Regions from separate parts of the Marinobacter sediminum genome, predicted to be linked through region 1. Evidence: predicted binding sites of a transcription regulator. Region 1 holds the regulator's gene; the other holds the start of a gene.
The links. Region 1 encodes LexA, which represses DNA repair genes until DNA is damaged. Its sites were predicted from a motif close to CTGTNTNNNNANACAG; they were not measured.
Positions count from the first base shown of each region.

Region 2: recN (DNA repair protein RecN) is a predicted target of LexA. The motif match lies at 1,438-1,453, and genes of this name have one in related genera.

Region 1 covers NZ_JAGTWY010000001.1:694,681-698,096, reverse strand. Annotated here, with positions in the region: gene KFJ24_RS03400 (DUF1329 domain-containing protein) at 1-235, opposite strand, end outside; gene KFJ24_RS03395 (DUF6586 family protein) at 496-1,008, shown strand; gene KFJ24_RS03390 (hypothetical protein) at 1,056-1,316, shown strand; gene KFJ24_RS03385 (cell division inhibitor SulA) at 1,392-1,874, opposite strand; gene lexA (transcriptional repressor LexA) at 1,916-2,530, opposite strand; gene KFJ24_RS03375 (amidoligase family protein) at 2,736-3,416, shown strand, end outside.
Region 2 covers NZ_JAGTWY010000001.1:2,634,358-2,637,773, reverse strand. Annotated here, with positions in the region: gene recN (DNA repair protein RecN) at 1-1,352, opposite strand, end outside; gene grpE (nucleotide exchange factor GrpE) at 1,637-2,242, shown strand; gene dnaK (molecular chaperone DnaK) at 2,333-3,416, shown strand, end outside.

The DNA of each region.
Region 1 (3,416 bases):
GATCATCAGGGAAAGGATTTACTTCTACTTCACCTTTGCGCCAAGTCTCCGGCGGTGTCTTGAGGCCCCCGGTCCAGGCGGGGATATTGCCCGTAGTATTCGCACCCCTTTCTGCGCCAACCGGTGTCAGCTTACCATCGAGCTGCGTGGCCTCTGCAGGCGTTACTCTGGACAGCACTTGCCCGGAAAATCCGAACAAAAACGCTGCAACACCAGCAAAAACGTGGTTCCGCATCTCTTACACCTCCAGAAATTCATGCAGTTAGACTGGCAACCACCAAATTAGGGGAGCCATGCCGTGGGGCCACACTGATCACCAGGTCCGCGGCCGGGCGCCTTTTTGCCAAATTCAAACGATCGTTTCAAGTGAATGATTGTTTCTTCTTGTGTAACGGAAGTGGTCACAGACTGGTGAAGAAATAGTTTGCAGGAAATGTTATAGTGGATGATTAATTTTCCGGGTTGAAAAGACCGCCTCGTGATCGCAGGTACCCTATGGCCTCACAATGGCATTCGCTGGTCTCACAAAAACTGTTTATGGCTCGAACCCTTCTGGGTTTGCTCGACCCCTCCATTAACTCCGCTGGCGGCCGAACGAACACAGAGGCGGAGCAGGCGTTAAGCCGGGAAGCCGCGATTCAGGGTTCTATTGAGCTGCTTCTGAGGTCTCGAACACTGCTGCTGGTTATGATCGCACGACTCTATCAATACCGGACAGAAGAGCCGGCCTCACTGAATGAGCTTGCCTCATTAATTGGCGAAGCAACCAGTGAAGTCGTGCGCTTACGCGAGTTCGAAAGCCGGGCCGGCAGCTGGTGGAACCACCTTGACCAGCTGGAAATGTCACAGAGCCGCCCACCAGCAACCCGGAAAACGGTCAGCGACGAGAATATTATTGCGGTCTCTGTAGATACCGGACCTGACCGGTCCGCAGCCTCACTGCAGAAGACACTGAGCGCAATGAAAACTTTTGCCGATGATCTGGAAGAGCAACACAGTGAGTGGTGATTGATCACTCAGAGGCGCCAGATCTCACCAACTGAAAGGTTTACCGAATGTCACCATCGTTTTTTGAAATTGTACAACTGAGCAACGGCGATTATGCCCTGCGCCGAATTGACGATGACAGCGCACCGCTAGTGAAGATTTCGTTTTCGGAAGAAGCCCGTGAAATGATGGAAGACCGGGATATGTCGGTTGCCAAGGCCATGATTGCAGCCGGCATCGAAGCGGTTGGCAATGTTGCCCATGACATTGACTGGGAAGAGGATGAACTGGAAGCTGCGGACGTCCAGCCTTCCTATACCCTTCACTGATCAACCCGCTCGGATTAGGTAAGAAACGTCCGTTCGGTCTGGCGCCGCGACTTTGCGCCGCCAGACTCTCCTGAATCATCGCTGACGAAGAACTACTCCGTGGCTGTTTCCTTTGGCAGACGCATTCTGCAGCGCCTCAAAGGATGTACGCCCAAGCTTACGGGTCCACATGACGACTGCATGGCAGGTTCCTGCACTCAGCGCTCTTTCGGCCAGTTGTTGAGCAGGATATTCGGTGGTGGAGCGAAGCACCAGTAGCTCACCAGCTACGATACCGTGCATTTTTTGCCACTTGCTCACCAGAGCCTGGGGCGGGTCAATCCAGGCCAGCCAGCGCTTTTCCTGATTCAACTGAGTCAGCATCGGAAGCAGCAACTGAAAATTCTCCACCTGCCCCTTTGGCAAGATAATCTCAGTCACATTACCAGCAACGGCCACATCGTCGAATTCATCCCTGCGTCGCGCACGGATGACAGAACGTCGCTCCGGTGTCGGCACCGAGTAGGACAGAGCACGTTGCTGATAAGCCAGATTCTGATTGAAGCTCAGTTGTTCCATGATTCACCCGCTTTCAAACTTGCTGTAGCGACCCGATGCGATCAGTGAAGATCAGAGCGACGGATCACACCCACTCCCAAACCTTCAATAAACAATTGTTGCTCGGTGAGATCGACCTCAATCGGAGCAAATTCCTCATTCTCGGCCACCAGATACACCTTCGAGCCTTCCTTGCGGAATCGCTTCACAGTGACCTCTTCTTCCCCAACCCGCGCAACCACGACCTGACCGTTATGGACATCCTGAGTACGATGAACCGCCAACAAGTCCCCATCAAGGATGCCGATATCCTTCATACTCATACCGCGTACGCGGAGCAGATAATCGGCGGACGGCGAGAAGAAGTCTGGCTGCAGTGTGACATGGTCTTCGACGTGTTCCTGGGCGAGAATGGGGCTGCCTGCCGCCACCTGGCCAATCACCGGAAGTCCCAGATCCTGCTCAGCCTCTGGCAAACGAATTCCACGACTGGCTCCGGGTACCATTTCAATGGCACCTTTGCGTGCCAAGGCACGTAAGTGCTCTTCAGCCGCGTTGGCGGAACGAAACCCGAGCTCTGCGGCGATTTCCGCACGCGTGGGTGGGTAGCCGGTCTCATCCAGATACCGCCGGATTATTTCCAGCACTTGGGATTGTCTTGCTGTCAGCTTCATCAAGCTACTCCATTACCGGGATAACCGGGTTTTGGACAGGTTTGAGCACCTTACCTGCCCCTGTTTTTTTATACAGTGATTTCACTATATACAGTGTTTTATCCAGTGTAAAGCCTGGCTTTGCTTTTTTCTGTCGGCGACGCAACCCCTTCTGTCCAAACGAATATGATATTGTTGGAAAACTTTTAGCCGCTTCTCAGGGAGTTTCATGACGCATCCCAGTGCCTGCAAAATGCCCGATATTCTCACCGTCAATGAAGGCAAGGATCGACGGGTCGGTATAGAAATCGAGCTGTCGGGTATCAGCTACGACGACCTGGTAGCGCGCGTGACGAAGTTTTTCGATGGGGAACCGACGCTGGTGTCCCGTTACGTCACCAAACTGGAAACCAGTCTTGGTACTTTTACGATTGAACTCGATTCGGACCCGATCAAGGAGCTGGATCTTGCGGATGACCGCCTGCCCGAATCCATACGGGATATTGGCGGACAAGCCATGGAGGTAATTGACGCGGCGGCTGAGCGTATTGTCCCGCTGGAAATTATCAGTCCACCGCTGGCCTTCAGAAAAGTCCACGAAATCGAATCCCTGGTGGATGATCTCCGTCAGGCCGGCGCTCTGGGTAGCCGTGAAGCGATTTATTATGCGTTCGGTCTGCAACTTAACCCCGAACTGCCCGATTTGCGTCCGTCGACACTGGTTCGCTATCTCCAGGCTTTTGCCGGGCTTTATGAATGGCTTAAGGCACGCCACCAACTCGATATCAGTCGAAAGTTGACCACCTACATAGAGCCATGGAGCACCAGGTTTACGGACCTCCTGATGGAGGATGATTATGCACCAGACCAGACCCAACTGATGCGGGATTACCTTGAGACCAACCCGAGC
Region 2 (3,416 bases), 1.9 Mb from region 1:
GAGGTCTGGGCGACCACCACCTGAATGGCCAGGCTGATTCTGGACAGTTCACCGCCGGAGGCGACTTTTGCCAGCGGGCGAGCAGGCTGGCCCGGGTTGGCGCTGACCAGAAACTCAATATCCTGCTGGCCGTGAGGCGCCGGTTCGCCGTTGGTGTTGCGGTTAAGGTGAGTCACAAATTGCACCGACGGCATGCTCAGCGGTGCCAGTTCTTCAGCAATGCGCTGGTCCAGCTCCACGGCGGCCTGCTCGCGAGCGTCGGTCAGTCTGCCGGCCAGTGCGTCAAAGTTTGCGCGCTGCTTCTCCAGCTCTGCCTCCAGTTGCTCCAGGCTGCCTTCACCGTTGTCCAGCTCCGCAAGTTCCGCGCTCAACCGCTGATGCAGAACCGTCAGTTCTTCCGGCGTGATGCGGTGTTTCCGGGCCATCTGATAGATCGCGCTCAGGCGTTCCTCTACCTCTTCCAGGCGAACCGGGTCGGCCTCGTAGTCGTCCACAAAACGGCGCAGGTTGTCGCCCGCTTCGCTGATCTGAATCTGGGCTTCGCTCAGCATCTGGATGGTTTCGGCCAACGCAGGCACCTCGACCGGTAACTGCTCGAGCTGCTGAAGCGCCTGGCGTACCAGGTCTGCGGCGCTGGTTTCCTCTTCGGTGCATAGTTGGGCGGCCTGATGGCTGCTGTGCAGCACGGCATCGGCCTGGCTCAGTTGGGCCTGCTCCTGTTCCAGCTGCTCCTGCTCACCTGCTTCCAGGGCCAGTTTGTCCAGCTCTTCCACCTGGTATCTCAGCAACTGCAGTTTCGCTTCCGCTTCGTCTGCGTTTTGTTGGCGTTCGGTCAGGCGCTGGCGAGTCTGGTTCCAGGTTTTCCAGGCTGCGTGGGTGTCTGCCGCCAGGCTTTCCACGCCGGCAAACTCGTCCAGCAGTTTGCGGTGAGTTTCTTTGCGCAGCAGAGACTGGTGTTGGTGCTGGCTGTGAATATCCATCAGCACACCGCCGAGATCCTTCAGATGGGCGAGGGGGCAGGGCTGGCCATTGATGTAGGCACGCGAACGCCCATCCTTGCTGATTACCCGGCGCAGAATGCAGTCGTCATCGTCATCGAGTTCGTGATTTTCCAGCCACTGGACGGCCTCGGGAATGCTGGATACGTCGAAGGTTGCCGTTATATCTGCCCGCTTTGCTCCATGACGCACCGCGCCGGCGTCAGCCCGGCCACCCATGGCCAGCCCAAGCGCATCCAGAACAATGGATTTGCCGGCACCGGTCTCGCCGGTCAGTGCTGTCATACCTTTGCTGAACTGGAGTTCTACCCGTTCGGCAATGGCGTAATTGGAAACCGTAAGCTGTGTGAGCATGCAGATGACCTCCGCGTCTTTCGAGCCAGTGTATTGGCCAGTCAATGAAAGGGATCTGGCAAAACACTGTGATTTCATACAGTGACTGTGAATATATACAGGGTTTTTGCTGTTTGCAAATGTGAGGATGGGAATTTCTTCAGAATTGAGGTGTGTGGTGGTTGAAACCTGGCATCGGGGCCCCATATTCGTTCGCAAATACAGTTTTCCGGCTCGCTGCGGCCGGAAGCCATGTTTAATCGGCCGGTGTGAAGCTGGCCGCCGGAAATCCAGCAGGAGTAGTCATGAGCACTGACGAAAAGCGCAACGAACAGGTAGAGGATGAGCTGAAGGACGCCACCGAAGCTGCGGCCGAGGAGGCTCAGGCAGGTGGAGATCCCGGCACCGAGGGCGAAGGGTCCGAGATGGAGGCCCTGCAGGCCCAGGTCCAGGAAGCTCAGGAGCAAATGTTGCGCTCCCAGGCGGAGATGCAGAATGTGCGCCGTCGAGCTGAGATAGATGTGGAGAAGGCCCACAAGTTTGCCCTGGAAAAATTCGTTAAAGAATTGCTCCCGGTAGCGGATAGCCTTGAAAAAGCGGTAGAAAGCACCGAAGCCAACGAGAACACCGGTGAATTGGTTGCCTCCATTCGCGAAGGTGTTGAGATGACGCTCGACCTGTTCATGGCGAGCCTGAAAAAATTCAATGTTGAACAGCTGAATCCTGCGGGTGAGCCGTTCGATCCGCAGCAACACGAGGCCATGTCCATGGTGCCGGCTCCTGATGCAGAGCCGAACAGTGTCGTTGCTGTAGTGCAGAAAGGGTATTTGCTCAATGGTCGCGTGGTGCGCCCGGCCATGGTTGTTGTAGCCAAGGCGGCAGACGGACCAAAAATTGATGAGCAGGCTTGAAAAGCCGATTAAAGCGCCAATATAGCCAGTAAATGGCGAAAGCCGGATTAATTTTTCCGGGAAAGTATTCAGAAGAATTGGAGTGACTCAATGAGCAAGATTATTGGTATCGATCTGGGAACCACAAACTCCTGCGTGGCCATCATGGATGGTGACAAGGTAAAAGTTATTGAAAACGCCGAGGGTGATCGCACCACCCCTTCCATCATTGCGTATACCGATGATGGTGAAACGCTGGTTGGCCAGTCTGCGAAGCGTCAGGCCGTTACCAACCCGCACAACACCCTGTATGCCATCAAGCGTCTGATCGGCCGTCGTTTTGAAGACGATGTGGTTCAGAAAGACATCAAGATGGTGCCGTACAAAATCGCCAAGGCTGACAACGGCGATGCGTGGGTAGAGGTTAAGGGCGAGAAGATGGCTCCGCCTCAGGTATCTGCAGAAGTTCTGAAGAAGATGAAGAAGACTGCGGAAGATTACCTGGGCGAGAAAGTAACTGAAGCGGTTATCACTGTTCCGGCCTACTTTAACGACAGCCAGCGCCAGGCGACCAAAGACGCAGGCAAGATTGCCGGTCTGGAAGTGAAGCGCATCATCAACGAGCCGACCGCGGCTGCCCTGGCCTATGGCCTGGACAAGAAGAGCGGTGACCGCACTGTAGCAGTCTATGACCTTGGTGGCGGTACCTTTGACCTGTCCATCATTGAGATTGCCGATGTCGATGGCGAGCACCAGTTCGAAGTACTGGCCACTAACGGTGACACCTTCCTGGGTGGTGAAGACTTCGACCTGAAAATCATCGAATTCCTGGCGGATCAGTTCAAGAAGGACAGCGGTATTGATCTGCGCGGTGACTCCCTGGCCATGCAGCGTCTGAAGGAAGCGGGTGAAAAGGCGAAAATCGAGCTTTCCAGCAGTCAGCAGACTGATGTGAACCTGCCTTACATCACTGCCGATGCCAGTGGTCCGAAGCACATGAACGTGAAGCTGACCCGCGCCAAGCTTGAGTCGCTGGTAGAAGATCTGGTTCAGCGCAGCCTCGAGCCGTGTAAAGTGGCTCTGAAAGATGCAGGCATGAGCGGAAGTGAAATCGACGAGGTCATCCTGGTCGGTGGTCAGACCCGTATGCCGCTGGTGCAGGAAAAGGTTAAGGATTTCTTCGGCAAAGAAGCGC